3 regions of the Stenotrophomonas sp. S4 genome follow, and region 3 is predicted to be linked to each of the others. Evidence: predicted binding sites of a transcription regulator. Region 3 holds the regulator's gene; each other region holds the start of a gene.
The links. Region 3 encodes FliA, which starts transcription of late flagellar genes. Its sites were predicted from a motif close to TAAAGTTTNNCNNNCNNNGGCCGATAA; they were not measured.
Positions count from the first base shown of each region.

Region 1 (3,268 bases), 1.9 Mb from region 3:
ACAGATCGCTGTTGCCGGCGGCGATCTCGCCGGCGGCCAGGCGGATGCTGGCCGCCGACTGCTGGATCTGGCCGACGATCTGGGTCAGCTGCTGCACGGTGCTGTTGGCATCGTCGCGCATCACTGCGAACACCCCGTGGAAGTCGCCCTGCATGCGGGCGCTGAGGTCACCGGCGGCGATCGCGCGCAGCAGCGTCGACAGCGCCGCCAGGTTGTGGTCGCTGACCTGCATCATCGTGTTCAGGGTCTCCACCATGCGGCGGAAATCGTGGTCGAAGCGCAGTGCATCACCGCGCACGGCGAAATCACCGGCGGCGGCAGCGGCGGCCAGCTGCTGGATCTGCTCGTTGATCGCGGCCAGGTTGCTCTTGGTGGTCGCCATCGCGGCGGTGAACACCGCCTTCTCGCCCGGCAGCGCTTCCATGTCCACGCTGAGGTCGCCCACGGCATAACGCTGCATCACTTCAACCAGGCGCTGGGTGACCGCATTGCTGGACGCCACCAGCTGGTTGCTGTCGGCCACCATGCGGCCGTACTCGCCCGGGAACGCCGCGGCATCCATGCGGTAGCTGAGTTCACCGGCATCGTGGCGGCGCGCCATTTCGGCCTGCGCGGCCATCACCGCTTGCAGCTGGCCGCGCATGCCCTGCATCGCGTCCAGCAGGCGCCCCACTTCGTCATTGCTGCGCGCCGGCAACGTGCTGTCCAGCTTGCCGGCGGCGACGTCGCCGGCCACGCGCACCGCTTCGGCCAGCGGGCGGATCGCCAGGCGGCGCAGCAGTACATAGACACCGGCGCTGAGGGTCAGCGCGGCGATCACGCCGACCAGCAGGGTCAGCCACAGCAGCTGGCGCGCTTCGGCCACGATCACCGCATGCGGCATCACCACGCCCAGCGCGAAGCGCTGCGGGGCATCGCCCACGCGCAGCGGCACATACACGCGCACGTTGCCGGCCGCATCGGGGCTGAAGGCCTCGAACGGGCGGTCGGCGGCGATCTCGGTCAGCATGCTGCGGGTCAGTGCATCGTTACGCGGCTTGCCGATTTCGGCGGCGTTGGCCGAGGCCAGCACCACGCCCTTCGGCGACAGCAGTTCGATCCGGCCGGCCCCCATCGGCTTCAGCGTGGCCAGGTGCTTCTGCAGTGCCGCCAGCGAGAAGTCGACGGTGAATACACCGAGGAACTTGTCGTTCTCGATGATCGGCGTGCTCAGCGTACTCATCAGCACCTGCTGCCCGGCGATGTCATAGGCATAGGGCTCGCTGACCTTGGGAAGCTTGTCGCGGCTGGGCACGATGTACCAGTCACCGGAACCACTGGCAGTCTCGGTGTAGTCGGTCATCTGCGACTGCTGCGGCTTGCCGTCATGCCAGGCCCAGTAGCTCATGTAGCGGCCGGTGGCGTCGTGCGCTTCGGTGTTGACGAACGCGGCATCCTTGCCGTCGAAGGCGTCGGCCTCCCACATGGTGCTCTTGCCCAGCCATTCCGGATGGGTGCGCAGCTGCTCACCCAGCACGGCGGCCAGGCTGGCGCGATCGGGCACATCGCCACGGGCGCGCTGGGCCAGCACGGTCTCGACCATGGCGTCATTGCTGGCGAAGGCGGTGCCCAGATCGGCCGAGACCTGGCGCGCTTCGGCGGTGGCCTCGCTGGTCATGGTCTGGCGCGAAGCGCTGATCAGGCTGGCGCTGGCCTGTCGGTAGATCAGGAACGCAGTCAGGCCGAAGCACAGCAGCGCGATCGCGGCGGTGCCCAGCATCAGCTTGTGGGCGATGCTACCCGGGCGGCGGGCAGCGGCGGAGCGGGAAGAAGACATGGGAGGGTCCGCGAGGCAGTTCAGGACGACCGGCACCACGAAGGCACCGCGCAGGCGCGCGATCCGTCGCGCAGGCCACCGGCCGCCGGGGTGGTCCCGGCGCTGGAAGCGCACCGGGTTAGCGGCCGCCCGCCAACGAGGTTGAGGCGACCGGCCTGCACATTCCTGAATCTGCTCAGGGTCGGGTCAGCTACCCGCCCGTCGCGATGACCTCACTCGGCCACGCGGTCCTTGATCCACTGCGCGCGCGGCAGTACCTCGATGCTGCCGACGGCGTACTGCTGCAGCACGTCGTCCGGCCCGAAGCACGGTTGCCAGCCCAGCTCGCTGCGCAGGCGGGCACTGTCGTAGACACGGTCGATGCTCAATGGCAGCGGCCAGCCACGGCGTTCGAACTCGGCCAGCAGCTGCGGCGCGCGGCGGGCCAGCACGCTGCGCGGGTGGGTGGCCAGTTCCAGGCAGTCCTCGCGCCGGAACGGCGTCGGCGCGCAGGCGAGGTAGCGGGCGAAACGGGCGCCTTCGTCGAGCAGCAGTGCAGCATGTGCGCTGGCCACATCGCGGGCGTCGATGCCGCGATGCAGGCGGAACATCGCCATCCGTTCGGGCGGTTCCGGGAAGCACCGGCCCATGCGCAGCACGCGAACGCTGAAGCCCGGCGTGGCGGCAGCTTCAGCCAGGGTCTCGGCCTGCAGCTTGGTGCGGTGGTAGATCGTGCGCGGCAGCGGCTCGGTGTCTTCGTCGATCCAGCGGCAGCCACCGGCTACCACGGCATGGCCGTACAGCGCCGTGGTGCTGGTCAGCACGAAACGCCGTGCGCCGGCTTCGCGTGCGGCCTGCAGCAGGTGCGCGGTTGCCTCCACGTTGATCTGCTGGAACACCGCGTCCGGCACCAGGCCGACATGCGGGGCATGCAGGGCCGCGGTATGGATGACCGCGTCCACGCCCTTTACCGCGCGTGCGACGGCCTGGCGGTCGGTGACATCGGCAATGATGCGCGTGGTGGCGAACGGGCTGCGGTCCAGCCCCACCACTTCGTGGGCGGCCGCCAATGCACCGAAGATCGCGCGCCCGATGCGCCCGGAACTGCCGGTCAACAGAATCTTCATTGAGTCCATTCACTCGAAGCGCCCGGGAACTACCGGGATGCCTCGATTCTAGGCATGCATTCGCGCATCTGCGATAGGACAGCCATGCAATCGTGCGTTCATCTTGACGACTTCGCAGGCGCCAGCAGTTGCCGCGCGATGAACAGCGGATCGTCGCCGCCGGCCACATCAGGCCTCACGCCGGTGCCTTCCCAGTTGCCACCGGTGCGCAGATTGATGGGTTGCCGGTCGGGAATGCTGATCTGATAGCCATCGGGCAGCAGCACAGGATCACCAAACATATGCGCTGCGCCGCCACTGCGCGTGCCGACAATCCGCGCGCGACCCAAGGCCTGCAGCGAGTAGG
Region 1 is NZ_CM196188.1:4,161,460-4,164,727, forward strand. It holds gene ACUZUJ_RS19340 (methyl-accepting chemotaxis protein) at 1-1,816, opposite strand, end outside; gene ACUZUJ_RS19345 (NAD-dependent epimerase/dehydratase family protein) at 2,029-2,922, opposite strand; gene ACUZUJ_RS19350 (S41 family peptidase) at 3,021-3,268, opposite strand, start outside.
Region 1: ACUZUJ_RS19340 (methyl-accepting chemotaxis protein) is a predicted target of FliA. The motif match lies at 1,935-1,961, and genes of this name have one in related genera.

Region 2 (3,268 bases), 2.3 Mb from region 3:
CGCGAACACGCCCTGGAAATCCCCATCCATGCGCGCGCCGAGACGGCCATCGGCGATGGCGCGCAGCATGCTGGAGACCTCGCCCAGGTTCAGCTCGGTGGTCTGCATCAGGCGGTTCAGGCCCTCGACCATCGCGCGGAAATCATGCTCGAAGCGGGCACTGTCACCACGCTGGCTGAAGTCACCGGCGGCCGCCGCTTCGGCCAGGCGGCGGATTTCGCCGTTGATCGCACCGAGGTTGTGCTTGACCGCATCCAGCGCTTCGGTGATCACCGCCTTCTCGCCGGGCAGGCGCTCCATGTCCTGGCTGAGGTCGCCGACGGCATAGCGGCCCATGATCGAGATCGCGCGCATCTTGACCTGGATGTGCGCGTCGACCAGCGTGTTGCAGTCGGCCACCATGGTGCCAAACGCGCCGGGGAACGCAGCGGCGTCCATGCGATGGCTGATGGTGCCGGCTTCGTGCGCCTGCGCCATCGCGGTCTGTGCATCCAGCACGCCGCGCAGCGTGGATTGCACCGCCTGCATGGCCTGCGCGAGGCGACCGATCTCATCGCGGCTGCGCACCTGTACTACGTGCTGCAGGTCACCGGCGGCCACTGCGCGCGCCGCCGCTTCCACTGCCAGTACCGGCTGCACCACCGCACGCCGCAGCCACCAGGCCAAGCCCATCAGCAGTAGTACCGCGGCCAGCACGGTCAGTGCCGCGCACAGCAGCAGGGTCTGCCGCGCCTGGTGCGAGCGTGCCGCCAGCGCCGCTTCGGCCACCTGCGTGGCGTGCGTGCTCAGGGCGTCCAGTGCCGCCGCCACCGGACGATCCTTGCCCCGCACGAGGGTGTCGCCGGCGGCGGGATCGTAGCTGGCCTCGGCAAACGCCTGCAGCGCCGCGTGATAGTCCTGCTGCAACTGTGCGTGCAGGCCGATGAACGCCTGTGCCAGTTCACGCGTGCGCGCGTCCGGGCTGGTCACCAGGCCCTTGGCCAGTTGCTCGACCAGATGGCCTTCGCTGTCGAAGACCTCCAGGTGGCGCTGACGCAACGCGTCGTCGTGGCCGCGCAGCAGCACGTTCTTCCATTCCTGCACCTGGCCGCGGAACTCACGCTGCAGGCGTTCGGCATCGCGGCTGTGCGCGACTTCGGGCGGAACCTCGGTGGACAACTTCAACCAGGCGGAGGCCAGGCCCGCCAAAGCGCACAGCAGGACCACGGCCAGACCAACAGAAACCGCGCCGAGCAGCTTGGACTGCAGGCGCGGAGCACGGACAGACGCATTCATGGGGAAGAACTCTCGGGAAGGGGCACTGCGGTATCGACCCGTCGCACACACACTGAAGTGCGACGCGCATCACATTCGCGTTTCGTTTAGTGATGTGAAGAAACTATTTCATAGGACAAATGTGTCCATATGGAACGAATGCGGACCCTCGACAGGAGAATTAAATGTAACTATTGTTGTTACATGAAATCCGCGAACCCGCTCTCCGATGCCCTGCACGTGATGGCGCACCTAGTCGGCCAATCCGCCCCGCGCACCTCCGAGCAGCTGGCATCGTGCCTGCCGACCCACCCGGTGGTGATCCGCCGCCTGCTGGCGCAGCTGCACAAGGCCGGCCTGGTGCACAGTGCCCGCGGCCATGGGGGCGGCAGCCAGCTGGCCCGCGACGCCGCAGCCATCACCCTGCATGACATCTACCTGGCGGTGGGCGCACCGCCGCTGGTGCAGGTCGGTACCCGCGATACGGGCGGCGGCTGCCCGATCCAGCAGCTGGTCAACAGTGCCCTGCTGGAGGGCGCACGCGAGGCGCAGCGGCTGCTCGAACAGCGCCTGCAGGCGACCACGCTGGACCAGCTCGGCGCCGATTTCGCCCGCCATCTCGCCCATCACCGTTCCCTGGAAGGTCATCATGAATCCTGATGTGCTCATCGTCGGCGGCAGCTATGCCGGCATCGCCGCCGGCCTGATCCTGGCCCGTGCCCGTCGCCCAGTCACCGTGATCGACGCCGGTTCGCCGCGCAACCGCTTCGCCAGCCATTCGCACGGGGTACTGGGGCTGGATGGCATCAGCGGCGCCGAGCTGCTGAAAACCGCGCGCCAGCAGCTGCTGGACTACCCCAGCGTGCGCTGGGTGCATGCCGAAGCCGTGCAGGCCACCGCCAGCGCCGATGGCGTGGAAGTGCGCACCGCCGATGGCCAGGTGCTGGCCGCGCGCAAGCTGCTGCTGGCTAGCGGCATCGCCGACCAGCTGCCGGACCTGCCCGGACTGGCCGAGCGCTGGGGTAGCACCGTGCTGCACTGCCCCTACTGCCACGGTTATGAGGTGGGTGGTGGTGCCATCGGCCTGCTCGGCGGCCATCCGATGTCGGCCAGCAAGGCGCCGCTGTTCGCCGACTGGGGCAATGTCACCTTCTTCAGCCAGGGCCTGCCGATCACCGACGAGGAGCAGGCGGCCATGCAGCAGCGCGGCGTGCAGATCGAGACCTCACCGGTGCTGGGGGTGCAGGGCGACCAGCCGACCTGGCTGGAAGTGGAGCTGGCCGATGGCCGCCGCATCGCCCAGCGTGCGCTGTTCGTGCCAGCCACCCAGGCGATGGCCACGCCGCTGGTGCAGCAGCTCGGCTGCACGCTGGCCGAGAGCCCGCTGGGCGTGCTGATCGAGGTCGATGCGATGAAGCAGACCTCGGTGCCGAACGTGTATGCCGCAGGCGATGCGACCACGGTCGGCAACATCACCCTGGCCACCGCCGAAGGCGTGCGTGCGGGGATCGGCATGCACCATGCGCTGGTGGGCGAAGACAGCGTGCCGCGCTGAACCTCTCGGGGTCAGATCCCTTTCGCAGAAAGGGCTCTGACCCCCGGCATGACGTGCTGCTCTGGTAGAGGCCGACCTCGGTCGGCGCAGTTCCATCCACGCATGGCGAGGATCTACTGCAGAGCGGTCGCGCGCGATTGAGGCGCGGTGGGTGTTGGCCTTGGCCGGCACCGCTCCATCATCCCTTCACGCACAGCACCTGGCGCAGGGTGTGCACCACGTCGACCAGGTCCAGCTGTGCGGCCATTACATCGTCGATCGACTTGTACGCGGCCGGCGACTCATCCAGCACGCCGCTGTCCTTGCGGCATTCCACGTGCGCGGTGGCCTCGCGGTGCTGGGCCAGCGTGATCTGCTGGCGCGCAGCGCCACGGCTCATTACCCGGCCGGCACCGTGGCTGCAGCTGTGGAAGCTGTCCGCGTTGCCCTTGCCACGCACGATGTAGCTGCGCGTGCCCA
Region 2 is NZ_CM196188.1:4,590,766-4,594,033, reverse strand. It holds gene ACUZUJ_RS21415 (methyl-accepting chemotaxis protein) at 1-1,275, opposite strand, end outside; gene ACUZUJ_RS21410 (Rrf2 family transcriptional regulator) at 1,459-1,914, shown strand; gene ACUZUJ_RS21405 (NAD(P)/FAD-dependent oxidoreductase) at 1,904-2,809, shown strand; gene ACUZUJ_RS21400 (RtcB family protein) at 2,988-3,268, opposite strand, start outside.
Region 2: ACUZUJ_RS21415 (methyl-accepting chemotaxis protein) is a predicted target of FliA. The motif match lies at 1,306-1,332, and genes of this name have one in related genera.

Region 3 (3,268 bases):
GTGTGGTAGCCCCGGAACACCGCGTTGAGCTGTTCGGTGTCCTGCGGTGCCTGTTCCAGCGACACCAGCTGTTCGCCGAGGCGATCCAGGATTTCCTGTGCCTCGATGATGAAATCGGCAGTGATGTCGTCGGATACCGCGCTCATGCTTACAGCCCCAGATCCGACAACAGGTCGTCGGCGTCGTTCTGCGAGACCGCGTGGCGGTCCAGTCCTTTCAGTGCCGGCCCGGCCAGTTCCGGGTCGGTGCGATGCTGTTCCGGCGGCAGGCCGAGTGCGCCGAAGCCTTCGTGCACGCGGCGGACGATGCCGACCACGCGACGGATGATCTGCCCGGTCAGGTCCTGGTAGCTCTGGGTCAGGGCGATCTCGGTGAGGTTGTGGCGGATGCGCTCGAGCTGCGCGTCCTGGCCCGGCTGCAGGCCTTCGGCGCGCAGCTGTTCGGTCAGGCTGCGGCATTCCTCGGCCAGGTCCAGGGTGCGGTGGGTGGCCTGTTCGGTCATCGCCACCACGTGGTCCAGGCGTGCGCAGGCATCGTCCAGTTCGCCGGCTTCGCTGGGCACGGTCGGCAGTTCACCCAGGGCCTGCCCCAGCTCGCGGGCGAGCCGCGAAAGGCCGCTCATCATCGGCTGCGTGCGCAGCGCGACCAGTCCGTCGATGCGTTGCCGCCACGCGGCTTCGTCACCGGACTCCAGTGCGTCCAGGGCTTCCTGCAGGCGCAGGGCGAGGGCGTTCTTGTCGACCGTGGTATCCATCAGGCGCTGGCCGCCAGGCGTTCGAAGATCTTGCCGAGCTTTTCTTCAAGCGTCTGCGCGGTGAACGGCTTGATGATGTAACCATTCACGCCGTTCTGGGCCGCTTCAATGATCTGCTCGCGCTTGGCTTCGGCGGTGACCATCAGTACCGGCAGGGTCTTCAGCTTGGCATCGGCACGGATCGCCTTGAGCAGTTCGATGCCGGTCATCACCGGCATGTTCCAGTCGGTGACGACGAAATCGAACGGCTGGCTCTGCAGCAGCGACAGCGCGGCATGCCCGTCCTCGGCTTCGGCGGTGTTGGTGAAGCCCAGATCGCCCAGCAGGTTCTTGACGATTCGACGCATGGTCGAGAAGTCGTCGACGATCAGGATGCGCATGTTCTTGTTCAAAGCAGAGTTCCTTTGTTGTTCATTCCGGGCGGCCGGGGGCAGCCGCCTCGGGGATGTTCATTCTTCCAGGCCGGCGTCGACGGCCTCGAATATCTTCAGCCGGCCGCGCAGGCGCAGCACGGCCTGGCCGTGGATCTGGCAGACCCGCGATTCGCTCACGCCGAGCACCGCGCCGATCTCCTTCAGGTTCAGCTCCTGCTCGTAGTAGAGCGAGAGCACCAGTTGTTCGCGCTCGGGCAGGTGGCCGATGGCCTTGCCCAGCTCGCGGCCGAACTCGCCGCGCTCCAGCACCTGCTGCGGGGTCGGGCCACCCTGGGCGACGGTGTCCAGTTCGCCCTGGTCTTCGATGCGCGACTCCAGGCTCAGCACCTGGCCACGTGCGGCGTCTTCCATCAGCCGCAGGTATTCGGGCAGCGGCATCTCCATCGCGGCGGCCACTTCGGTGGCGCTGGCGGCACGGCCGGTGCTCTGTTCCAGGCGGCGGATGGTGGCGGCGGCATCGCGGGCACGGCGGTGCACCGAGCGCGGCACCCAGTCGCCACGGCGGATCTCGTCGATCATCGAGCCGCGGATGCGGATCGAGGCATAGGTCTCGAACGACGCGCCCTGGTCGGCGTCATAGCTGCGCGAGGCTTCGATCAGGCCCATCATGCCGGCTTGGATCAGATCATCGACTTCGACGCTGGCCGGCAGGCGCGCGGCCAGGTGGTGGGCGATGCGCCGCACCAGGTCCGAGTGCTGGGCGATGACCTCGTTGGCCGCCGAGCGCTGGACTTCCTTGTACTGGGCTGCGCCTTTCATGCGGCCACCCCGCGCTGCTTGAGAATGCGTTCGAGGAAGAACTCGACACCGCCACGCGGTTCGGTCGGTGCCTGCCAGCGTGCGGTGCGGCGCGCGATCTCGGTGATCGCCAGCGCCGAAGGACTGGACGGATAGGCCTTCACCACCGGCTGCTGGCGCTGCACCGACAGGCGCAGCCAGTCATCCTGCGGTACGCAGCCGAGGTAGTTCAGCGAGACATCGGCGAGGAACTTCTCGCAGACGCGGGTCAGCTTCTCGTACAGCACGCGGCCCTCGTTCGGGTCGCGCACCATGTTGGCCACCACCTGGATGCGGTCCACGCCGCGCTCGCGCGACAGTACCTTGATCAGTGCGTAGGCGTCGGTGATCGAAGCCGGCTCATCGCAGACCACCACCACGGTGTCCTGCGCGGCCTGGCAGAAGGTCAGCACGCCGTCGGTGATGCCGGCGGCGGTATCGACCACCATGATGTCCAGCTCGCGTTCCAGTTCGGAGAACACGTTGACCAGGCCGACATGCTCGGCCGGGGCCAGCTCGGCCATGTGCCGGCGGCCGGATGCGGCCGGGACCACCAGCACGCCGTTCGGGCCTTCGACGATGACGTCGTCCAGCGAGCAGCGGCCAGCAACCAGGTCGGCCAGCGTAAAGGTGGGGTTCAGCCCCAGGATCACGTCGATGTTGGCCAGGCCGAGGTCGGCGTCCAGCAGCAGCGTGCGCTTGCCCATGCCGGCCAGCGCCACGGCCAGGTTGGCGGACACATTCGTCTTGCCCACGCCGCCCTTGCCGCCGGTCACGGCAATGGTGCGCACAGGGCCGAGCGGCTCGCTGCGGGTGGCCGACAGCGGGAAGGTCTTGGTCAGCTTGGCGTACTCACGCGACGGCATGGTTCAACTCCGGGTTGCAGGGCATATCGGCCGCTCGGCGCAAATCTTCAAGGCGAAGTACAAGATTGGCCGCACTGGCCCGGTGCAGGTCCTCCGGGACGTCCTGGCCATCGGTCACCCAGGTGATCGGCAGGGCGTGGTCCACGGCCACCGACAGGGCGTTGCCGAAGCGGCCGGTCTCGTCCAGCTTGCTCAGCACCAGGCCCTGCAGGTTGGCCGCACCGAAGCGGCGCACCACCTCGTCCATGTCGCCGAAGCTGGTGTTGGCCGGCAGCACCAGCAGGGTGCGCACCTGGCGCGCGGCCCGCAGCCACTGCAGCTGGGCGGCCAGCGCACGGTCGCGCGGGCCTAGTCCGGCGGTGTCGATCAGCACCAGCTTGTAGTCCTTCAGGCGTTCCAGCAGCTGGTCCAGGTCGGTGCCGCTGTTGGCCTCGTGC
Region 3 is NZ_CM196188.1:2,241,446-2,244,713, forward strand. It holds gene ACUZUJ_RS10460 (chemotaxis protein CheA) at 1-146, opposite strand, end outside; gene ACUZUJ_RS10465 (protein phosphatase CheZ) at 149-754, opposite strand; gene cheY (chemotaxis response regulator CheY) at 754-1,146, opposite strand; gene ACUZUJ_RS10475 (RNA polymerase sigma factor FliA) at 1,204-1,947, opposite strand; gene ACUZUJ_RS10480 (MinD/ParA family ATP-binding protein) at 1,944-2,831, opposite strand; gene flhF (flagellar biosynthesis GTPase FlhF) at 2,818-3,268, opposite strand, start outside.